Regions from separate parts of the Sporosarcina trichiuri genome, predicted to be linked through region 2. Evidence: riboswitches for the same ligand, from Rfam matches in the RefSeq annotation. Region 2 holds a riboswitch; the other holds the start of a gene.
The links. Region 2 has a riboswitch for thiamine pyrophosphate ahead of QWT68_RS01010 (ABC transporter substrate-binding protein). Riboswitches for the same ligand answer to the same signal wherever they lie in the genome.

Region 1: another riboswitch for thiamine pyrophosphate. It lies ahead of tenA (thiaminase II); the one in region 2 lies ahead of QWT68_RS01010 (ABC transporter substrate-binding protein).

Annotation. Positions count from the first base shown of each region.
Region 1 is NZ_CP129119.1:2,593,051-2,605,203, forward strand. Features, by position in the region: gene thiE (thiamine phosphate synthase) at 1-34, opposite strand, end outside; gene thiD (bifunctional hydroxymethylpyrimidine kinase/phosphomethylpyrimidine kinase) at 54-893, opposite strand; gene thiM (hydroxyethylthiazole kinase) at 890-1,699, opposite strand; gene tenA (thiaminase II) at 1,696-2,382, opposite strand; TPP riboswitch at 2,500-2,607, opposite strand; gene QWT68_RS13045 (DUF3238 domain-containing protein) at 2,699-3,898, shown strand; gene wrbA (NAD(P)H:quinone oxidoreductase) at 3,993-4,604, shown strand; gene QWT68_RS13055 (universal stress protein) at 4,643-5,062, opposite strand; gene QWT68_RS13060 (SulP family inorganic anion transporter) at 5,091-6,521, opposite strand; gene QWT68_RS13065 (sensor histidine kinase) at 6,633-8,045, opposite strand; gene QWT68_RS13070 (response regulator transcription factor) at 8,042-8,734, opposite strand; gene QWT68_RS13075 (S1C family serine protease) at 8,861-10,015, opposite strand; gene adh (aldehyde dehydrogenase) at 10,300-11,841, shown strand; gene QWT68_RS13085 (DUF779 domain-containing protein) at 11,863-12,153, shown strand, end outside.
Region 2 is NZ_CP129119.1:165,050-177,202, forward strand. Features, by position in the region: gene QWT68_RS00955 (3D domain-containing protein) at 1-488, shown strand, start outside; gene QWT68_RS00960 (STAS domain-containing protein) at 596-1,450, shown strand; gene QWT68_RS00965 (Cof-type HAD-IIB family hydrolase) at 1,571-2,377, shown strand; gene QWT68_RS00970 (Na-translocating system protein MpsC family protein) at 2,431-3,132, shown strand; gene QWT68_RS00975 (hypothetical protein) at 3,362-3,586, shown strand; gene QWT68_RS00985 (AAA family ATPase) at 4,197-5,921, shown strand; gene QWT68_RS15645 (hypothetical protein) at 5,980-6,099, opposite strand; gene QWT68_RS00995 (ABC transporter ATP-binding protein) at 6,163-6,915, opposite strand; gene QWT68_RS01000 (ABC transporter permease) at 6,902-7,678, opposite strand; gene QWT68_RS01005 (thiamine-binding protein) at 7,675-7,965, opposite strand; gene QWT68_RS01010 (ABC transporter substrate-binding protein) at 7,979-8,983, opposite strand; TPP riboswitch at 9,063-9,166, opposite strand; gene QWT68_RS01015 (YebC/PmpR family DNA-binding transcriptional regulator) at 9,330-10,052, shown strand; gene QWT68_RS01020 (carboxylate--amine ligase) at 10,216-11,436, shown strand; gene QWT68_RS01025 (lipid II:glycine glycyltransferase FemX) at 11,499-12,153, shown strand, end outside.

The DNA.
Region 1 (12,153 bases), 630 kb from region 2:
GCGGATCACCGGCCGGAACATCTGCCGACCCCATGATGAAGTACAGACGCAGGTCAATTGGATGCAATGAGTTCAACCCCCTCTGTCCGTGCATCATTGTGCACGCGCCAGGCGGCGTGGTTCGTCGGTCCATGACCGCTGCCGATACCGGGGGCGTGTTCGATCGCGAGCTGGATGAACTGCTTCGCCGTCCGGGCGGCCGCCTGCAGACTATGCCCCTTTGCAAGCTCAGCAGTGATGGCCGCTGCAAACGTGCAGCCCGTCCCATGGGTATGCTGCGTGTCAATACGACTGGAGCGCATAAGGAAAGACGTTCCGTCGGCTGACAGGAACAGATCTTCCGCAAACGGCACATCCGTCCGGTGGCCGCCTTTCAGCAGAACAGCGGACGCCCCCAAGCCGAGCAGCTGCCGTGCCGCATTCTCCATATCGACGGCCGATCGGATCGTCATCCCTGTCAGGACCTCCGCTTCCGGAATATTCGGTGTGACGAGGGCAGCAAGCGGGAGCAGTCCGTGCCGCAGCGACCTGACCGCTTCTTCCTGCAGCAGGGACGCACCCCCTTTTGCGATCATCACCGGATCGATGACCAGCGGGATCGTCTTCCTGCTGCGGAGAACCTCCGCTGTCATCTCGATCAGCTCGGCTGAATACAGCATCCCCGTCTTGACGGCTCGAACCGGGAAATCTGAAAACACCGCATCCAGCTGGGCCTGGACGATCGCAGGCTCGACAGGCTGCACCGCATGAACGCCGCGAGTATTCTGTGCAGTGATGGCGGTCAGTACGGATGTCCCGAAGACGCCGAGTTCCTGGAACGTCTTCAAATCCGCCTGGATGCCTGCACCTCCGCCGGAATCGGATCCGGCAATCGTCAGTGCCACGGAAGTCATGAAATCATCTCCTCTTCAAAGCGGAATTGATCGGCCCTGACACATGGATCATCGAGGGAGTGGAGTGCGTTCAGGAAATGGACAGGAAAATCCCCGGGTCCTCCGGAAGCTTCCGCAGCCGCTTCCCCGCACTTTTTATAAAACGCCAGGCTGTACGCCGCTGTCAGGAGCGGCTCACTCCGTCCGACAGCAAGGAATGCCCCGCAGATGGCACTCAGCAGGCAGCCGGTGCCGGTTGTCGCTGTCATCATCGGGTGCCCGCCGGATATGCGGATTGTCCGTACCCCGTCCGTGATGATGTCATCGTCTCCGGTCACTGCAACGAGACAGTTGTGTGCCTTTGCCGCACGGCGGGCCGCTTCTGTGATGTCGGTATCCCCGCTGCCTGCGTCCACTCCTTTCGATTTCCATTCTATGTTGGCGAGCGCAGCGATTTCACCCGCATTGCCGCGGATCATCGTGATGTCGAGTTCCTGTAACAGGCGTTCTGCGGTCCGTTTCCGGTAGGGCGTCGCACCTGCGCCGACGGGGTCCAGGATCAGCGGATTACCGGCTGCCCGTGCGCTCTTTCCTGCGATGAGCATGGCTTCGATCTTCTGCGGATCCAGTGTCCCGATATTCAATAGCGTGCAGGAGGCGAGTGCAGCGATATCGGACGCCTCTTCCGCAGAATCCGCCATGATCGGGGACGCCCCTAAAGCCAGGAGGCCGTTCGCCTGGAAGTTCGCCACGACGATGTTCGTCATGCAGTGGACGAGCGGGGAGGAATCCCGGACAGCTGCAATCGTCTCGGCAGGCAGCCTCATACGGTCACTTCCTTGTCACCGAGCAGGGACCACTGCTGGCCGGTCCAGGCCATCTCCCAGAACTGTGTTTCGTAATGGCTGCTCTTCACGAAGTGGGCCTGCAGCTCTTTCCGGCGTGTTTCCGACAGTCCGTCCGCCAGTCCGTCCATCCGGTCGATCTGCTCCCGGGTCGCGCGTTCGAACCACTCCGAGCCGTAGGTCGCGACCCACTTGTCATAGACCGGATGATCCGGCTTTGCATCCTTGAGCCGCTCCCCGATTTCATAGTACAGCCAGTAGCACGGCAGGAGGGCAGCCAGCGTATCCGCCAGATCTCCGTTCATGGCAGTCCGGTACAGATGCGACGTGTAGGCATACGCAGTCGGAGCGGGTTCGAACTCATCCAAGTCCTTCTGTGTGATGCCGAGCAGATCGAAGAATCCTTCATGCAGCGAAATCTCCGCGCCGCACGTATCCTCCGCGTGCTGCGCGAACGCCTGGGTCGTCCGCAGGTCTTTTGCCTGGACAGCCGCCAGTGCATGCACCTTTGCAAAGTGCTTCAGATAATAGGAGTCCTGCAATACATAATGGCGAAACACCTCCTCCGGCAATGTTCCATCGGCGATCTTCCGAATGAAGGGATGGTTGAAACTCTCCTCCCAGATCGGGTCACACAGGCGCCGTACGTCTTCACAAAATGTCATCATCATCTTCCCCTTTCCTTGAAATACGAAAAAACCGCTCCATCGGCCCATCAGCCGAAAGAAGCGGTTCGCGAATCAGGGATCATTGCGGAAAGACAAATCTGCATAGTGGAACATCCTGCCTGCGAGCCACTTCCCTACGCTGGTATGAGCCAGATCAGGTTCGAAGGGTCCGCATATCCATATGCGTCTCAGTCTTGTGCAAAGACTCCCCCAGTGGTCAATCGTATTCAGTTTTCCCCACTACTATATCATAGTTTCAATTATTGGCAAGACGGGCAAAATACTACTACCACGTGTAAAGGAGGCACTACTCATGCCGGAACGATTTGAAATCACATCCGTGACGCACGACATCGGCCGGATTGCATTCGATTGGGACGATGCGGGCGGCACGTACCACGTCTACAAAGACGGGGAGCATGTATACGAAGGGACCTCAGCCGACTTCCAGGACACGGACTTCACTCCGGGGAAACTCTATGATTATACAATCGAACGGGAAGAAGACGGGGAAGTGAAAGACGTCATCATTGTCCAGACCTCTCCGCTCGATATGGAGAAGAACGCGGATAATCCGCTCCAGTCACTTGTTATGACGACAATTGTCGCGAAGACACAAGTGGCGCTGTCCTGGGAGCGCATGAAAGATACGGAGAGGTATACGGTGTACCGGAACGGGGAAGAATTGGCGACAGTGGAGGCGAACCGGTTCATCGACCGGGATTTCCCGAAGGACGAACCGCTGACGTATTCGATCTACAGTGAGCGGCCGATCGCGGACTCCGAAGAGAAGTACAATATTTCCAAGTCGATCATCGCAAAAGTGTTCGGGATCTTCTATCCGAAAACGACGGAAAAGAAGGCATCCATCGAAGGCTTCACGATGATGAAAAGCATCGGGAGGATCGACGCGCTCCTGAAGCCGGTCCGGGACCGGAAACCGCCGGAACAAGTGGAACAATGGCATTTCCGCTACAAGACCTTTCTGGAGGACGACATACTGGAGAACCCGAATGTCCTGTCCCCGAACCGTTATTTCAAAGGGGACAACCGCCGCTTCGATCCCGAGTCGGATGCGTTCCGGACGTGCGTGGACATCGATCTCGATTACAGCCGGAAAGATTCGCCGCTGATCATGACAAAGGAAGTGGGCGAAAGCGTTGCATACGGGCTCGACAAAAAGGTGCGGGAACGCGATACGGCATCCGACGAAGGCATCGGGATGAAGCAGCTGGATCACGGCGAAGGGGAGACGGGCTTCTTCCTGACACATGCTGTCGGGAACCCTCTGACGACCGCGCCGGACATCAACTACGAAGTGCAGGCGGTCCTCAGGAAGAATGGCACATTCGATCTGACCGGCTATCATGACCAGTCGCCCGATCATGAAATCTATCTCCGGAGAGGCAGCGGCACACGCTGGATCCCCGTCCATCAGAGCCGGAGTGAAGGACTGGCCTATATGACGGAAGTGACGGCCTTCCAGTATTGGCGGTATTCCAATCTGTCCTAAGAATGATTCGCCGCTGAGCATGTAAGTGGACGGAAAAACCGGAATGCGGTATATTTACCTTGAATTCAAGATAAAAAGGAAAAGAGGCGTTCGCATGGTTAAGACAGCAGTCGTATATTACAGTTCCACCGGCACGAACCACCAGCTTGCAGAGTGGGCGGCGGAAGCAGCGAAAGACGCAGGTGCAGAAGTCAGATTGCTGAAAGTGAAGGAGACGGCTCCGGCCGCAGCGATCGAGTCGAATGCCGCTTGGAAAAAGCACCATGAGGAAACGAAGGATATTCCCGAAGTGACCCCCGAGGATCTCGAATGGGCGGACTCCATCATCTTCAGCATCCCGACCCGGTTCGGCAACATCCCGGGTCAGGTACAGAGTTTCATCGACACGCTGGGCGGTCTGTGGGCACAGGGGAAACTGGCGGACAAAGCTGTCAGCGCCATGTCATCCGCACAGAATGAGCACGGCGGCCAGGAGGCGACCATCCTGTCCCTCTATACGACGATGTATCACTGGGGCGCGATCGTCGCGGCACCGGGCTATACGGACCCCGTCCTGTTCGCAGCAGGCGGGAACCCATATGGCACAAGCGTGGCCGTCGACCAGGCCGGTGAAATGAAAACCGACCGCAAGGCGATCCAGGAAGCGGTCGCCCATCAGGCGAAGCGCACCGTCCGCGTGGCGGAAGCCCTCCAGCATATGAAGTGAAAGAAAAACCGCCGTTCCGGTAAAGGAGCGGCGGTTTGCTATTTGACGAGCAGCACCGGGCAGGACACCCGTTTCATGACTTTGTGGCTGACACTGCCGAGCAGCATCTCCTGCAAAGCGTTCAGTCCCCGGCTGCCGATGACCACTAAATCCGTATTCTCGGCATGCGCAAAGTTGATGATCTCCGCAGCAGGATCGCCGTGGAGGATGTGGATCCGGTAAGGTGCCGCGTATTCCTGCAAAATCTTTTCGATCGGCAGGACCTGCTTTTTTCGTGCCGCCTCGAGCGCCTCTCTGCTTGGCGCATGCAGAACAGCTTCTTTCGCCTTGTCGAAGTCAGCGACGAACAGGATGGTGATGAGACTGTCATCCGAACAGTTCGCAATCCGAGCCGCCTCGCGTGCGGCACGGAGAGAGTTGTCAGAGCCATCGGTCGCGAGCAGGATGTTCGTGTACATGCACATCACCTCTTTCATCTGTCTGAAGTCAGGCGTCCAGTCCGCGCAGCAGACGCCTGCCAGAGTCCCCGAGTCCTTTCAGTTCCACATGGACACCGCGGAGCCGGTACGCGTCCGTCAGTTTGGAAACAGCAACAGCGGCGGAATCATCCCACACTTGGGAATCGGTGAAATCGAGGATGACCGTATCTGCCGTTTCCTCCATTTTAAACGAATTCTGGAAAGTTTCAACGGATGCGAAAAATAATTGGCCTTTGATTGCATAACGGACGGCGGATGGCTCGGCGATCCGGACGACTTCGATCTTCGAAATCTTTGCGACGAACAGGACGGCGCTCAGGATGACGCCCGCGAGCACACCCTTCGACAGATCGTCCGTAGCAACAACGATGACGACGGTCGTCAGCATGACAGCTGCATCGGCTTTCGGCGCTTTCCGCAAATAGCTGAATGAGCCCCAGTCGAACGTGCCGACGGACACCATGATCATGATCCCGACAAGGACAGGCATCGGAATCTGGACGACCCATTCGCCGAGCACCAGAATGAGAAACATGAGGAACATCCCGGCGACCAGTGTCGACAGCCTTGTCCGTCCGCCGGATTTAACGTTGATGACCGACTGGCCGATCATCGCGCAGCCCGCCATGCCGCCGAAGAACCCGGTTACGATATTGGCGATTCCCTGACCGCGCGCTTCCCGGTTCTTCTCGCTGCCGGTCTCTGTCATTTCATCCACAATCGTTGCGGTCAGCAATGTCTCCAGCAGGCCGACAATCGCGAGTGCAAGCGAATAAGGCAAAATGATGAGCAGCGTCTCCAGCGTGAACGGAACGTTCGGCAGCAGGAAATTCGGCAGGGACTGTGTAATCTGCCCCAGATCACCGACAGTACGCAGATCCGCGCCTGAATAGATCGCCGCGGCCGAAAGCACGATGATCGCGATAAGCGGAGCCGGTACAGCTGTGAAAAAGCGCGGCAGGATATAGACGATCAGCAGAGTGATGGCGACGAATACATACGTCATGGTGGAAATCCCGAAGAAGTGCGGCACCTGCGCCATGAAGATCAGGATGGCCAGTGCATTGACGAAGCCGATCATGACGGCATTCGGTATGAACTTCATGAGTTTCGCGACTTTGAAGACGCCGAATATCACTTGCAGAACCCCTGTCAGAATCGTCGCGGCAAGCAGATAGTCGAGACCGTAGTCCCGGATCAGCGGTGTCATCAGGAGGGCCATCGAGCCGGTCGCCGCCGAAATCATGGCCGGACGTCCGCCGGTGAAGGAAATGACGACCGCGATGATGAAGGATGCGTACAGGCCGACCATCGGATCGACCCCTGCGATGATCGAGAATGCGATCGCTTCCGGAATAAGGGCGAGTGCCACGACGATTCCGGAAAGGATATCGGCGCGTATATTTGAAAACCAATGCTGCTGTAAATAAGCTGTCATGTAAGAAAAAGCTCCGTTCTGCTGAATTTCAGCCGTCTGCCGGCTGCATCTGTCCAGTTTACCATGCAGGACGGCAGGAAAAAACAGCGGATTTGCAAATACTGCTGCCGTTCAGTCTGCTGCATGCGGCAGGCGGATCACGAAACGAGTCCCCTGACCTTTCCGGCTCACTGCGTCAATCGTCCCCCCGTGCAGGCTGACGAGCTGCCGGACGATGGACAGGCCGAGTCCGGATTCCCCGTACGGGTTCGAAGCCCGGGAGTCGACCGCTTTATAGAAACGGCTCCAGATCCGTTCGACTTCTTCAGGCGTCATGCCAATGCCTGTATCCTCTATTTCGAGGATATCCAGGCCATCCTCATGACATGCGGACAGGGCGATGGTGCCGTCTTCTGTGAACTGGATGCTGTTTTTCGTAATGTTCAGCAGGATCTGTGTAAGGCGGTCATAGTCGGCATGGACAGTCATCGATTCCGATGCTTGGACGGTTATGGCTGTCCGGCGTTCTTCTGCCAGCGGTTCGAGCTGATCACGGACGATTTCGAACAGATCCAGAATCCGGATCTCCTGTTTCACGAGCGTGATCTGGTTGGAGCGGATCTTTTCGTAGTCGAGGTTTTCATTGACGAGCCGGAGCAGCCGCTTCGTTTCGCTGCCCGCAAGTCCAAGTGCTTTCCGGCGCTGCTGGTTGGGGATCATGTCGTTCTGCAGGCCCTCGATCGTTCCGCGGATCGTCGTCAGCGGTGTGCGCAGTTCGTGGGAGACATCCGCCATGAATTGGCGTCTGCGGTTTTCAAGGTTTTCGATCTCTTCATGGGAAGCATGCAGATCACGGACCATCGCATTGAAATCAGCCGCCAGCTCATCGATCTCATCCCGTCCGGAAGTTGCCAGCCGGATCGAGTAATCCCCGGAGGAAACGGCTGATGCCGCCCTTCGTATCTTTCGGATCCGGCGGCCGTAATAGAGCGCGAACAATCCGCTGAGAAGGACGGCGGCTGCCAGTGCGGCGATTGCTGCATAGACCAGGTACCGGTTCATCTGTGCGATGACGGTCTGCGTACCCCCGATCGGTGACGTCAGCAGGACGCCGCCGACAAACTGCCCGTGCTGGAAATAAGGGAGGAGCACGAAGGTCACAGCCTGGCTGAACCGCTCCTGTTCCTGCCTGACGGAGATCGTTTCACCGTCCTGCAGTTTCGTCCATTCGGATTCATCCAGCTCGATCAGCGGCGTCCGGAGACCTGTCGAGTAGATGATCTTCGACTGCTCATCGAACAGGCTGTACTCGATCTCCCGGCTCTTCAGCACCCGGCCGAATGAGCGCAGCACCGCATCCGCCGGCTGGCTGCTGCGGCCGAGATCGCTCAGGAGCGACTGCCCGTACTGGGTGAGCTCCTCTGTTTTCGTATCGTATACGTATTGCTCAAAGAAATGGGAGAACAGGAAGCCGGCCAACAGGATGGCCGCCAGGATCACGGTGACGTGGCTGATCAGCTGCTGGGTGAACACATTCACTTTCATCGGACGTCCTCCGGGAAGCCGTCGAACTTGTAGCCGACACCCCAGACTGTCTGGATGGCGGACGCCCCGAGACGGCCGAGTTTTGTCCGCAGACGTTTCACGTGCACATCGACCGTCCTGTCGTCCCCGTAGAAGTCGAATCCCCACACGTGTTCTAGCAGCTGGTCCCGGCTGAATACCTGCTTCGGGTGGCGGATGAAGAACACAAGCAGATCGTACTCCTTAGGTGTCAGATTATCGATCAGACGCCCATCAGCCGTGATTTGACGGGCCTGTTCATCCACCTTGAACAAGCCGGCCTGCAAGAGATGTACGCCGCCGGAAGCAGAGCCTCTCCTTCGTGTGACCGCCTTGATGCGCGCCATGAGGGCGAGCGGACTGAACGGTTTCGTCACATAATCATCGGCGCCCATCTCGAGGCCGAGCACCTGGTCCGACTCCGTGTCTTTGGCCGTCAGCATGATGATCGGAACGTCATTGCCGTCAGACCGGAGTGACCGGCAGATGGCGACTCCATCCGTCGACGGCAGCATCCAGTCGACGATGAGGCAGTCCCAGTTCTCTTCCTGCGCCCGGCGGAGCCCCTCTCTGCCGTCGGTGATGAACTGCCCCTCGATCCCTTCCTTCACAAAGAACAGCTCGATCATCTGCGATACGTTTTCGTTATCTTCGATAACAAGGATTTTCAACGGCCATCGCCTCCTGTATAGTCTTAACCTATCTGAAAACAAGGCGGCTGCGCAACTGTTTCACACATAGGCAAAGCCGTCCTGAAAAGGGATACTCCGTTTTCAGGACGGCTGGATCGATCGCGATTATTCAGTGGCGGAGGAGCTGCTGGCAAGCTGGGATGTAAGTTCCATCTTATCGCCGTTCCGGTAGATTGTGAACTTCGCCCGGTCGCCGATATGCAGGTCGGTATACAGCAGTTTGCGCAAGTCCGCGGACGACTCGACCGCCTTGCCGTTGACGGCTGTGATGACATCCTGCTCTCTGAAGCCGGCTTTCCCCGCGGGGGAGGAGGCGTCGACACTGCCGACCATGACACCGCCATGGACCTCCTCAGGCAGATCTCTGACATACATTTCCGGTACGTCTGCAAGATCGATGAGTCCGATGCCGATATACGGACGGTCGATTTTACCGTTCTTCATAAGCTGTGCCGCCAGCGTTTTGACTTCGTTGCTCGGGATAGCAAACCCAAGTCCTTCGACGCCGCTCTGTTCAATCTTCAGGCTGTTAATACCGATCAGCTCGCCTGCCGTATTGACGAGAGCGCCGCCGCTGTTCCCGGGGTTGATGGCGGCGTCTGTCTGGATGACGTCCATTTCCCACTTGCCGGCTGCGGTATCCACGGCGATGGAGCGTGAAGGCGCGCTGACGATGCCCTGTGTGACAGTTCCGGAAAAATCGATGCCGAGCGGATTGCCGATTGCAACGACCGGATCACCGGCACGCAGCTTGCTGGAGTCCCCGAGTGCCAGCATACCTTCCGCATAGTTCTTATCCATCTTCACGACCGCGATATCGGTCAGCGGATCTGCACCGACAAGTTCGGCGTCCGCTTTTTGTCCGCCCGCTGTCGTGATGACGAGTTTCGAAGCGTTTTCGATGACGTGATTGTTCGTGACGACATATGCATGCTCGCTGTCCGTCTTATAGACGACTCCGGACCCTGTTCCAGCCTTCTGCGATTCGGCATTACCGGCGAACCGGTTCCCTGCCGTCTGATAGTTTTCAATAGCGACAATCGCTTTGCCGGCCTTGGCCACCATGTCGGATAGAGGGAGCGCCGCTGTGCTTGTCTGCTCTACGTTGTACGGCTGTGCGGCTTCTGTCTTTTCCGCGGACTGGACATCCGTCTTCTGGGCCAGCACGTCCGTATTCAGGACGGCGCCGAGCGTCAGCACCGAACCGAGCGCACCGGCTCCCACTGTCGATAGGATCCATTTCGTTTTCGATGTATTCATACGTGATCTCTCCCTTTGTTTTCTATCGTACATTCATTGTAAGCGGGAGTTATGAACAAATTATTACCGGCTTGTTGCCGGGTTGTAAATTATGAAAGCAATTATTGCAGAATAAAGTTGTAATAGTTTGAGTAGTCAGATATAGTGATAGGGAAACGACCATTTTTTATTTTGCGGAATGAAAGCGTATACATCTTTCATGCGGCCGGACAAGCCGGCGTAGGATGGATGGCTGATCAAAACAGCCGGAATTACAAATACACTGACAAACGGGAGGAATGGAAATGGTACAGCAGGTCGAGAATCAGGCATATGCAAATCCGAACACAGAAGGGGCGCTTGTAAACTTCAAGGAACGCTACGATAATTTCATCAACGGGAAATGGACGGCACCGCTGAGCGGCGAGTACTTCGATAATCCGTCACCGGTCACAGGCAAGGTGTTCACGCAGGTGGCACGCTCGAAGGAGGAGGACATCGAGCTGGCGCTGGATGCGGCGCATGCTGCAAAAGACGCTTGGGGGAAGACGTCCGTTACGGAACGGGCCAATATCCTGCTGAAAATCGCCGACCGCATGGAACAGAACCTGGAAATGCTCGCAGTGGCGGAGACTTGGGAGAACGGCAAGGCGGTGCGTGAGACATTGAACGCCGACCTGCCGCTTGCCATCGACCATTTCCGCTACTTCGCTTCAGCCGTCCGCGCGCAGGAAGGCGGCGTCAGCCAAATCGATAACGATACGGTCGCCTACCACTTCCATGAGCCGATCGGCGTCGTCGGGCAGATCATCCCATGGAACTTTCCGATCCTCATGGCTGTCTGGAAGCTTGCGCCGGCACTTGCGGCAGGGAACTGTGTCGTCCTCAAGCCGGCGGAACAGACACCGGCCTCAATCCTGGTGCTCGTCGAACTGATCGAAGATCTGCTGCCGCCGGGTGTCCTGAACGTCGTGAACGGCTTCGGGCTGGAGGCGGGCAAACCGCTCGCTTCGAACCCACGGATCGGTAAAGTCGCATTCACGGGCGAAACGACGACCGGCCGGATGATCATGCAGTACGCGTCACAGAATCTCATCCCGGTTACATTGGAACTTGGCGGAAAGTCGCCGAACATCTTCTTTGAAGACGTCATGGCGGAGGACGATGACTTCCTGGACAAGGCGGTGGAAGGGTTTGTCATGTTTGCCCTGAATCAGGGGGAAGTGTGCACATGCCCGTCCCGTGCGCTCATCCAGGAATCGATCTATGACGAATTCATGGAGCGTGCGCTCGCCCGTGTCGAAGCCATCAAGATCGGCAATCCGCTCGATCCGACTGTGATGATGGGCGCACAGGCCTCGAACGAGCAGCTGGAGAAGATCCTTTCCTATCTGGACATCGGCAAGCAGGAAGGGGCCGAATGCCTGACAGGCGGCGAGCAGAACAAGCTCGACGGGGATCTGTCTGGCGGCTACTATGTCAAACCGACGGTATTCAAGGGCCATAACAAAATGAGGATCTTCCAGGAGGAGATCTTCGGACCGGTCGTCGCCGTGACGACATTCAAAACAAAAGAAGAGGCGCTCGAGATCGCGAACGATACGCTGTACGGCCTCGGTTCAGGCGTCTGGACACGCGACATGAACACGGCCTACCGGTTCGGCCGCGGAATTGAAGCCGGCCGGGTCTGGACGAACTGCTACCATGCCTATCCTGCACATGCGGCGTTCGGCGGCTATAAAGCATCTGGCATCGGCCGTGAGAATCACCTGATGATGCTCGAACATTACCAGCAGACGAAGAACATGCTCGTCAGCTACAGCGAACAGAAACAAGGGTTCTTCTGATCGGAAAGAGGTGAACCGCAGATGACGGAACGAGTCACAGCGACGGAAGAGGCACTCGCCCTCATCCGACTGCTGGAACAGAAACACGGTCCGCTCATGTTCCACCAGTCAGGGGGCTGCTGTGACGGTTCCTCTCCAATGTGCTACCCGGAGGGGGACCTGCTCATCGGCAGTCAGGATGTCCTGCTTGGCCATATCGGAGGAGTCCCGTTCTATATGCTCAAGTCGCAGTTCGATTACTGGAAGCATACCCAGCTGATCATCGACGTCGTTGACGGGCGGGGCGGCATGTTTTCCCTCGAAGGGGTGGAA
Region 2 (12,153 bases):
ACCCAGGTGATACGCTGAATGTTGCACGGAGTGCACCCGGCTCGGCAACGAATGAGGCCAGGATGACAACCGCCGCTGTAAAGGCAGCAACTATCGAGCCGAAGCAGACCATTGCGATTTCAGGGAAGACAGAGACTGCACAGCCGGCTGCCGCCCCGCCGTCTGATGCAGCAAGCGTCCCGGTTTCCGCCCCATCAGGGAGAGAACTTACAGTGACCGCGACAGCCTACACGGCATATTGCGCCGGATGCTCAGGAACGACGAGGACGGGCATTGACCTGAGGGCGAATCCAGGTCTTAAAGTAATCGCTGTCGATCCGTCCGTCATTCCGCTCGGCTCGAAAGTGTGGGTGGAAGGGTACGGCGAAGCGATTGCCGGAGATACGGGCGGGGCCATCAAAGGACAAAAGATTGATGTGTTCATTCCGTCGCAGTCGTCAGCTGTGGCCTGGGGTGTTAAAAAAGTGCGGGTGAAAGTACTGAACTGACCAGCCGGAGACAACCTCTCCGGCTTTTTCCTGCAGAAAAATTGAAACTGCTGTAGAATGGGAGTCGGGATGACATACATATTGCAGAAGAATAGGGGCAAACTATAATGATTGATTGGAACAAAAAGGTCTATGACTATCTGATGGATAGGATAACTGAGATTACAGACGACTGGCTCGCGCTCCGCGATCAGGAGAAAGACTCGATCTACTCTCTTGATGCAGGCGAGGCAGCTGAAAAAATGCTGCGCGAACAGAATAATATGACGAACCGGACGATTGCCAGCAGTCTGCTCGGGCCGTCCGGCAATTTTGATGAACTCAAACGGGAATGGGCGCAGCTCCTGGCTGCGAGCCGTGTCGCTTCGAATACCCCGATCCACCAAGTTGTGGAGGCTATCAGCCGAGTCCGCAAAGTATTTTGGCGCAAAATTGAGCGTTTCGTTGGCGAAGAAGACACAGACATTCCCAATTCGGCAGTGCTCCAGTGGGGCGAAACGATCCATCTTGCCTTCGATGAACTGCTTACAGCATTCACCGAACAATACTATAAATTGATGACGACTCGGCTCACTGCCCAGCAGAGCCTGATCCATGAGCTCAGTTCGCCGATCATCCAGGTGAATGAGACGGTCGGGATCCTGCCGCTCGTCGGGGATATCGATACGGACCGTGCAAAGATGATTTTGGAAACCGTCCCGGAAAAGTGCGCGGAATTGAATATATTGCATCTTTTCATTGATTTGTCGGGGGTATCGATCATCGACACGATGGTAGCGAACCAAATCTATGAAGTGATCCAAGTGCTCAGTCTTCTCGGCGTGAAAGCGACGATCACCGGAATCCGTCCTGAGATTGCCCAGACATCCATTCAGCTGGGACTGGATTTCACTTCGATTTCTACTTACAGTTCCCTGCGGCAGGCGCTGAAAGACCGGTTCGTATTCCAGAAAATAAACTGAGTAACTTTATAATGACGGGGACGGCGGAATCACGGAAGTTGCTTCCCGACAGCCTCATCAGATAGACTTGGCGGAAGATGACGGAAACGGAAAAAGGCGTTTCGGCAAGGAGGAACAAAATTGACAGAACGTAAAATTGTATTTTTCGATTTGGACGGTACGCTGATGAGTGAGGACAAAACAATACTGCCTTCCACGAAGGAAGCTCTTCATGCATTGAGGAAAAAAGGGATCATCACGGTCATCTGCACCGGACGCTCCCCGTTCATGTTCAGACAGCTGACAAAGGACCTCGAGTTCGACTCCTATGTGTCCATGAACGGCCAGCATGTGGTTTTCGAAGGCCAGGAGATCTTCTCGAACCCGATGGATGCAGAAATGCTGGCGGAAGTGACCGGGCTTGCGAAAGAACAAGGGCACGGCATTACGTATTCGAACCATGATCAGTTCGCGGCCAACGTGGCGGATCACGCATTCATCCAAGGAAGTCTCGGCGGACTGAAGATCGGCTATCCGGAAGTGGACGAGGAAGTGTTCCGCAAATCGCCGGTCCATCAGATCCAAGTGTACTGTTCAGAAGAGGATATGGACCTGTATAAGGAACGCTACCCGGACTATTCGTTCATCCGCTGGAGCAATAACGCGGTCGACATGCTGCCGGCAGGAGCCTCGAAAGCGGTCGGCATCCTGAAAGTGATGGAGCACACCGGAATCCGTACAGAGAACAGCTATGCGTTCGGGGATGGTCCGAACGACTTTGAAATGCTCGAGTATGTCGGCACTGGCATCGCGATGGGAAATGCCCTTCCGGAGTTGAAGGAACAGGCGGACCTGATCACGGATACGTGTTCGAACGATGGGATCGCCAAAGGGCTCATTGCTGCCGGATTGCTGAAAAAGGATGAAATTCTTGCTGCGTTCCAATAACGCGGTATAACACGGGGCGGCTGGTGAGTCCGGTGAGGGAGGGGGGAGTCACTGTGAGTGGAAAAAGTACGGAAGCCAATATTACAGGATTTCTTTCAACTTTTCTCAGAACGCACTTCGGAAAAGGACCGACATCGATACGCGTGACGATTCAAAAACCCTACGTCGTCATGCATCTGAAAGGATTCATGGCGCCCATGGAAGCGATCCTCTGCAGACAGGGGGAAGAGAAGCGTATTCTCGAAACGCGGGATCTGCTCATGCAGGAAATCGGTCCGCTTCTGATGGAAGGTCTGGGGGAGCAGCTCGGAGACACAGTCACCGACTTGTTTGCGGATTGGAACTTGGACGAACGCACCGGTATCATCATTGGGCTGACAGGAGCGGCGCCGGAAGAAAACGGCTTCAGCTGGCCTGACGAGGTGGATAAAGAAGAATTACATAAGCGCGTCGCACAGGCAAATGCCAAATCGCAGAAGGTCCCTGGCTTTTTAGACAGTTTCTGGCTGAATGACCGAACAGTGCTCATCAAGCGGGCTGATATTCTAGTGGAAATCGAGAAAGAGCTTGTCCGGCAGGGCTACGATGAAGTGCTGCGGCTCGTCAAGCGGCCGCTGGAGCGGAAACTGTTCAAAGAGGCGGGACTTGAACCGATCTTGAGGCGGGATATCGAGGAAGTTTACATGGATTGGGAATTCGATCTGGATGTCGGCTATATCGTTTTCATTTTGGGGCCGGCCCGTACGGAAACGTGAGTAATAGTGCACTGGGCGAACAGAGTAAATTATCTGCGAGTCCTCTTTTTTATCCAATATAGATAGGGTAGACTTATCACAATGATAGGTACCATTCGTGCATAAAGGCACACTATAGCGCAGGCTGAGTATTCCAGACAATAGAGCTGGCAATAACGCCAAAAAGAATGATTCAGTTCATTCTTTTTGGCGTTTTTATTTTTATTATGTATGAGAGGCTGGGATCGGTATGTATTTCATCGACCATTTGAACAAAAAAATCCATAACGGCGCAAAAGCCGGGGACGCGTGCGGATTCATCGGTACGCCTTCGGACGCACGGGAATTCACGGATTCCGAGGAAAAGATCGAGTACTTGAAGAAGACGGAACGCTATATCTCTTGTTCCCATTGCACCCATGACGGGCTGAACGTCTTTCCGTATAATTTGCCGCCCGCAGATGGTGAAGCATGAACCGGGATGCCAGACCAGTCCGCCGGCTGTCCGCTGTGGCTGGGAAGCATAGCAGTCCCCGGGGCATCTGGTATCCCGGATATTTTTGAAGTTCTGGCATAACTGAAAAACAAAAAAACGCACTGCCCGCGAAGGGAAGTGCGTTTTTGATATGGCCGCCTTTGCCGTATTGCAATACATAGAAAGTTTTAAACCACCACTCCTCAAAGTGGGTGTTCGCAGGACTCTTCCTGTCCGTCCGGCCAGCGAAGTGGCCGGCTTGCCATTTCCAGTCCTATATAAAACTCCCTTTTACAGCTTAAAGGTTAAAACTTTATGGGAATACGTACAATGCAGCTTATGGACTTATCTTACGCCTGACTGCGGAAAAATGCAATGGTATTGTTTGGCTGTTTCCCGTTAGAATCGGTCAGCCGGCAAAATAGGGTGTCCGGACGCTTTACCGTCTGCTCAATGAGGCATCCGGACCTGGAATACCGCCAGTCGGCAGCTATTCTTTTTATGTTAAATAAAAGTTCACGTAATCGACAAGGATAATGCAGAAAATTGGTTGTCTTTTCCTCAGGGAACTCCCTATAATGAAAGTATCTTAGTTAAGGAGCTGGAGTATTTGAAGTTCGGGAAATCGACTGCTTCAAAAGTTTATATCATCCTGTCCCTGTTAGTCATTGGCGCGGCCTCGGTGTTTTTCTGGCTGACCAGTGATGCCCATCGTGCAAACCCGGTGTCCTATGCCTCACTCGAGCAGAAGCTGGCGGCTGCGACCGACAAAGCTTCACTGAAAGAGACCTCATCAGGCAAACTCTATCTGCAGACAGAAAGCGGCCTGTATGTGACAAACGTCCGTCCTGCAAGCGAACTGGCGGAGCAGCTTGTCAAAACATATAATGTTTCCTACACCTATTCGGGCAGCAATGCCTCAGGGTACATCGTCGGGGGGCTTCTGCTGGCGGCCCTGCTGACGTTTTTCGTCCTCCAGCGGAAAGGGAAGCTCGGGGTCGGCGCCTCATCCATGAAGCACAGCGCTTCGAAGGAAACGCCGCTCCCCGATATCACGCTGAATGATATCGGCGGCCTGTCACAGGAGATGAAAGACGAAATCCATCAGACTCTGGAAATCATCAAAGACCCTGCACGCTCTGCGGCACTCGGCGTGAAAGCGCCGAAAGGCATTCTGCTCGAAGGGCCTCCGGGGACCGGTAAAACGCTCCTCGCCCAGGCGATTGCACACGAAATCGGTGCGTCGTTCTACTCGTCAAGCGGTGCGGCGTTCACGGAATTGTTCGTCGGTGTCGGTGCGTCGCGTATCCGGACACTGTTCCAGAATGCCCGAAAGCAGAGCAACGCGGTGATCTTTATCGATGAAGTCGACGCACTTGCCGGCAAACGGAAGGCGCACGGCGGGGAAGAAGGGGAAAAGACGCTGACGGAACTGCTCGTCCAGCTGGATGGCGGTTCGGATAACGAAGGCGTCCTGTTCGTTGCGGCGACCAACCGGAAAGACATGCTCGACGAAGCATTCCTCCGTCCCGGCCGGATCGATTACACATTCCAGGTGCCGCTGCCCGACACTGTCGGCCGGCGTGAGATCATGGATATCCATACGAAAGGCAAGGCGCTCGCGCCGAACGTCGCAGCCTCCCTCGACATGCTTGCGGAAAGCACATCCGGTTTCTCTGGTGCCCAGATCAGTGCCCTGTTTACGACAGCGAGCAAACGGGCGATCCGGGAAGGCCGGACGGAAATCGATAAAAGTGATATGGATTTCGCCATCGACCGTACGATTCTTGGGAATACGTCCCGCACGCTGAACGATCCGCTGACGAAACGCCGTGTGGCGATCCACGAATCGGGCCACGCCCTTATTTCGGCCCTCACAAAGCCGCACTCCGTCCGCAAGGCGACTATCATTCCGCGGGGGCAGGCGCTCGGCTATGTAGCTCCCATCCAAAAGGAGCTCCACTTGCAGACGGCCAGCGAACTGCTCGACCAGGTGAGTATGATCCTCGGCGGCGGTATCGCGGAACGTCTCTATCTCGGAGAGCACAGCATCGGAGTGAGCGGAGACGTCGAGCAGGCGAAAGACATCATCGGCAAGATGGTGGATACCGGCCTGCTGCAGGATGGCTTCACCCTGACATTCAGCAATACGGATAAAGAGAAGAGAATGCAGGAGATCTTCGATACGGCTGTCAAACGTACCGAAGAGCTCATCACGGGGCATGCCGTGCAATTCGAGAACCTGGTGACGGAATTGTATAAGAAAGAGACGCTGGACGGTGAGGAAGTGCACGCCCTCGTCTGCGGTGAAAAGAAAGAAGCGGTACTCGTCTGAATAAGAACTATACAAAAAGCTGCCCGGAAATCCGACTGGATTCCCGGACAGCTTTTTTTCAGCGTCTGCGTCCTGCAGGCCTGTTCTGCTCTTTTTTGTCATTCATAAATTTCATGACGACCGGCAGGATGATCGGTCCCCATTTGATCGCGCTTTTCACGACTTTGGTCAGTTTCATAGCAATCTCTCCCCAACAACTTAGTAGTACTCCATTCCCGTAAGCGGAAGCAGGGTAAACCTGTCAGTTGCTGGAATGTATTTCTTTTCGGAGATCATCGTAGATATCGCGTTTCAGCTGGAGGAACTCTTCACTGAGCAGCAGCTCCTCGGATCGCGGCCGTGCGAACGGTACAGTCAGATCCCGTTTCACCACTGCGGGTTTGTTCGACAGCACGAGAATCCGGTCGGAAAGGAACAGGGCTTCGTCGATATCATGGGTGATGAACAGGATCGACTTCCGGTTCGCTTCCCAGATGGACAGCAGCCACTGCTGCATTTCAAGGCGTGTGAATTCATCGAGCGCCGAAAACGGTTCGTCGAGGCAGATGATCGGCTGCGGCGCATTCAGACTCCGGATGAACGACACACGCTGCTTCATGCCGCCCGATAATTCACCGGGGTACGCATGCTCATAGCCTGCAAGACCGGCGCTCTGTATCAGGCCGAGCGTCTTCTCCGTATCCTGTGCAGTGCCTGCGATTTCCGCACTGAGCTGCACATTCTGCAGTACGGTGCGCCACGGGAACAGCGCGGGGCTCTGGGGCATGTAGCTGATATGGCCTCTCGATCCGTTCACTACCGTTCCATCGAGGGATATCGTGCCGCTGTCGGGCGGATACAAGCCGCCGATCAGCTGGAAGATCGTACTTTTTCCGCTCCCCGACGGACCGAGGACTGAGACGAATTCACCATCACCGACAGTCAGCGAAATTGCATCAAGGACATGGTTCGTTCCGTACGACTTCGCTATGTTATGCAGTTCAAGCTGCGCCATCTGCAGTCCCTCCTTTGCCGCGTGTACGGAGCACGGCTTTTTCAACCATGGATATGAGCCCGAAATAGAGAAGGCTCAGCACCATGATCAGAACAATCGCGACAAATACCCGGTCCGTCTTGAACGATGAAGAGGCAAGGGTCATATAGACACCGATGCCCTTGCTTGCGCCGAGCCATTCCGAAATGACAGCGCCCATGACACTGTAGGTTGCAGCAATCTTCAGTCCCGAGAATAGGGAAGGAAGCGCATGCGGCCATTGCAGTTTCCAGAAAATCTGCCGGTCCGAGGCACCGATCATCTTCAGATAGTGAAGCATATCGCGGTCCGTCTGGCGGAACCCATCCAGTGCGGCGATCGTAACCGGAAAGAAACAGACGAGTGTAATGACGATCACTTTCGGCAGGATGCCGAAGCCGAACCAGATGACCAGAAGCGGTGCCAGGACGATCACCGGGATGTTCTGCGAGAGGATGAGCAGCGGGTAGAACGCCTGCTGCAGCGCCGGCGCACGGAACAGGACGACAGCTGTGCCGATGCCGACTGTAAGCCCCGCGAAATAGCCGGCGGCGGACAAGGTGATCGTCGATACGATGTGCGGTAAATAAAGTGCCGAACCAGTCACAGCTTCTGCCACAATCCCTGACGGTCTGGGGAGAAGCCAGGCGGGAACGCTGAACAGCCGGACAGCAGCTTCCCACAGAAAGAGCAAAAGGATGAGGACCGCAGCGGGCCGCCATCCTTTTTTCCATAACGTGCTCAATCGTACTTCTCCGTCAGCCTGCCCATGGACGCGCCTTCAGGGTTCATATAGATCTTCACTTGGGAAATGACACTCACGGCACCTAGCTCCGTCATCCTGGTGTTCATCTTCTCGATGATTCCGAGGAGTTCAGTGAGTTCACCTTCCATCGTCGTCTCGAGCGGCGCAACCCGGTAAGGGACTCCGGAGCTGTCGATCACTTCGATCGCGGCATCCACGTACGGGATGACATCCTCTCCGTTCGGTGTCTTCGGGATGATTTGAATGCTGACAAGTGCGTTAGCCATTTCGGGTTCCTCCTCAATTCGGTAAAAAGTCGTTTGTGAATGCGTCTTCGGGAATGAATTCCCCGTCAAGCAGCCCGTTTTCTTTCATCCAGTCCGCATAGTTTGTCCAGGTTTCAAGCTTTTGCTCGCCGAAACGCGGGGCGTCATCCTGATATTTCGGAGAGAGCCACTGCTGGCTTTTCTTCACGAGTTCCGGGTCCAGGTCAGGTACGGCATTCGCCAGAATTTCCGCAGCTTCCTCGGGATTTTCAATCGCGAACTCATAACCTTTCACTGTGGCGGCTGTGAATGCCCTGACGGTGTCCGGATCCTTGTTGATCAGCTTTTCGCCAGTCGTCAGGACCGGTGTGTAATAATCGAGCTTATCGGAATAATCCTTCAAGTACTGCATGTTGAGTTCCATGCCCCGCATCTCGGCTTCGACTCCTGTCCAGCCGTAATACACCCAGGCCAGATCCACATCCCGCCGGATTGCCGTGAAAAAGTCGGAAGACCCCATGTTGATGAAATTCACTTTGCTGACGTCGCCGCCATCCTGCTCCATGAGTGATTTGACGACAGCCTGTTCAACAGGTGCGCCCCAGCCGCCATAGTTTTTGCCTTCGAAGTCTTTCGGGGATTCAATTCCTTCTTCTTTCAGGGAAGCGAAGCCCGATGTGTTGTGCTGGATAAGCGCGGCGATCGAGACGATCGGGATATCCGCTGCGCGCGCCTCGGTCAGCGCTTCCTGTGCACCTATTCCGAATTCTGCTTTTCCTGATGCGACGAGCTGGTCAGCTCCCGCCTCGCCCGGCATGATGATTTCCACGTTCAGCCCTTCATCCTTGAAATAGCCTTTTTCCTGAGCAACATAGATTCCCGTGTGGTTCGTGTTCGGCGTCCAATCGAGCGCAAAGCGGACATTTTTCACGGAGTCCTTACTACTGCCTGTATCCTCGGCGTTTTCACCGCCGCCTCCGCTTCCGCATGCGCCGAGCAGAAGCATGGCGGGAAGCAGGATGCCTGTCAATCGTTTCAATCCGTTTCCCTCCTGTTGGTTCACACTGCAACAAGAAAACGCGCACTCCCATACAGCAGGAGTGCGCGTCACATAATCATTATGCAATGAATATGTTCCCTCCGCTGGCGTTACCCAGATCAGGTTCAAAGGGTCTGCAGAATCTGCATCTCAACCGGTTGTCCGGTACCCCTACATATTGTCAGTGATGAAATTAGTCTATCCAACTACTACTTTGCCATACTTTCGGTGAACCTGCAACTCGGTTCTTCGGGCGGTTTTTCCTTTTCCCATTGAATTCAGTCATGATATACTGAGGAGTAAGGAAATTACAACTGATTCTGCAAACAGAAAGCGAGTGGTCACAATGGGCCGTAAGTGGAACAACATCAAAGAAAAGAAGGCGTCAAAAGATGCGAATACCAGCCGGATTTACGCAAAATTCGGCCGTGAAATATATGTAGCAGCGAAACAGGGGGAACCGGATCCGGAATCGAACCAGGCGCTGAAGATCGTTCTGGAGCGTGCGAAGACGTACAGCGTTCCGAAAACGATCATCGAGCGGGCAATTGAGAAAGCAAAAGGCGGAGGCGACGAGAATTACGACGAACTCCGCTATGAAGGCTTCGGACCGAACGGCTCCATGGTCATTGTCGATGCACTGACAAACAACGTTAACCGGACAGCCTCCGAAGTGCGTGCAGCGTTCGGCAAAAACGGCGGCAACATGGGAGTCAGCGGCTCGGTCGCATATATGTTCGACCATACGGCGGTATTCGGTGTCGAAGGCAAAACAGCGGATGACGTACTGGAGCTGATGATGGAGCATGACGTCGACGTCAATGATATTTCGGAAGAGGACGGACAAGTGCTCGTCTACGCGGACCCATCCGCATTCCACGATGTGCAGGAAGCGTTCAAAGCAGAGGGCATCACTGAGTTCACCGTCGCAGAACTGATGATGATCGCGCAGAATGATGTCCAGCTGGATCCGGAAGCTGCCGAGCAGTTTGAAAAGATGATCGATGCCATCGAAGATCTGGAAGATGTGCAGCAGGTCTACCATAACGTCGATCTCGAAAACGAGTAATGACTGGCCGTTCCGGGGAACCGGAGCGGCTTTTTTCCGTCTGTATAAGGCCGCCTCCGTTTCTTGACTTGCAATAGGGGGTAGGCTAAACTTGTGACAGGTACGGACAGTGATTGAACACGCGCCCCTGTGCTGTTTTGCTGTCCCGGAATGGAGGAGCCTCATGGAAAAAACGGATTTTCTGCCCGTCATACTCGGGTCTGATGACAACGCATACGGCATGGCACGCGCTTTCCATGAACAGTATGGGATTGTCAGCATCGTGGCGACGAAAGGCGAACTGCTGTCAACGATGCACAGTAAGATCGTCGACAAACGGATCTTTGCGGACTTCGACGAGCCTGCTGTGTTCGTCAAGAGCCTGCTGCAGCTGAAAGATGACCTGCTGGAACGCACGGAAAAACTTCTATTGATAGCAAGTAACGAAAACTACGTCGAGCTTGCGGTCCGCAGCCGCAGCGAGCTGGAACCTTATTACATATTGCCGTTTGTGGATGAACAGATGATGGATGATATCATCTTCAAAGAGAACTTCTACGATATGGCTGAGAAATACAACCTGGATTACCCGGACACGGTCATGTTTGAAAAGGGCATGGATCCCCACGCACCTCTTCCATTCGACTTTCCGGTTGTCGTCAAGCCTTCGGACAGCATGCGTTATTTCATCGCGCAGTTCGAAGGGAAAAAAAAGGCGTACGTCCTCCATACGAAAGAGGAGTATGTCGATGCGATTGAGAAGATCTACGGCTCGTCTTACGATGGGAAACTGATTATCCAGGATTACATTCCCGGCGATGATACGGTCATGCGCGTGCTGAATGCGTATTGCGACCGCAACGGCAAAGTGCGGATGATGTGCCTTGGACATGTGATCTTGGAAGACTACACGCCGGTTTTGATCGGCAACTACGTCGGCATCGTCGGCGAGGAGAACCAGGCATTGTACGACCAGTACAAAACGTTCCTTGAAGCGATCGGGTTCACCGGCTATGCGAATATCGACTTGAAGTACGACCGCCGGGACGGCAAATATAAAATCTTCGAACTTAACATCCGTCAGGGACGCAGCAGTTTCTTCGTCACAGCGAACGGCTACAACATGGCGAAGTATTTGGTGGAAGACCGTGTCTATCATCGGGACAACCCCGTGGAATACGGCCGCAACGAAGTTCTCTGGCATGCGGTGCCGCTTAAACTGCTCGTCAAGTACACGATGGATGATCAGCTCAAAAGTCAGGTGAAACGGCTTATCCGCGAAGGGAAGACGGCGTCCACACTGTATTACGAGCAGGACAAGAACCTGATGCGCACGCTGAAACTCCGCAACTATTACCGCAGCTACTACAAGCGGTTCGATCAGTATTTTAAACACAAAGACTAACGGCAATTGTACAGCCGCATCTGTCCTCGGCAGGTGTACTGCAGCTAAGGAGTGTCAATTCAGTGCCAATTTTGGATAAAAACAATGCGGCCGATGTCGGACGCTACAATGCGTTCATCCGGTCCTCTCCTCATCGGGCTTTGACACAGGACCTGAACTGGTCGCACGTTAAAGACGATTGGGGCAATGAACAAGTATATCTGGAAGAAGAGGGTGAGATTGTCGCGGCAATGTCCCTGCTCATCAAGCGCGTACCGGGCGGTTATTCGCTGCTCTATGCACCGCGCGGACCTGTCTGTGATGTTTACGATGAAAAGAAAGTGGCCGCGCTCATCAAAGAAGCTGAGCCGCTGGCGAAAAAGCACAAAGCGTTCGCTTTGAAAATGGATCCCGAAGCGGCATACGATGACCGGCTTGACCGGATCTACCGGGATGCCGGCTACACCGTGCACAACTCGGAAGCTGGAAAGGATGATCTCATCCAGCCGCGCATGAACATGATCGTCCAGCTCGACGGGAAGGACGAGGAGACACTGATGGCGGGCTTCCGGAAAAAAACACGCAACCTGATCCGCAGTGCTGCGAAAAAAGGGGTCGAGACATCCTGGGCACGGACCGATGATTATCTCACTGCGTTCTACGACATTTACAAGACGATGGCGGAGCGGAACCATATCACGACACGGTCGTATGAATACTTCGTCAAGCTCCGCGATA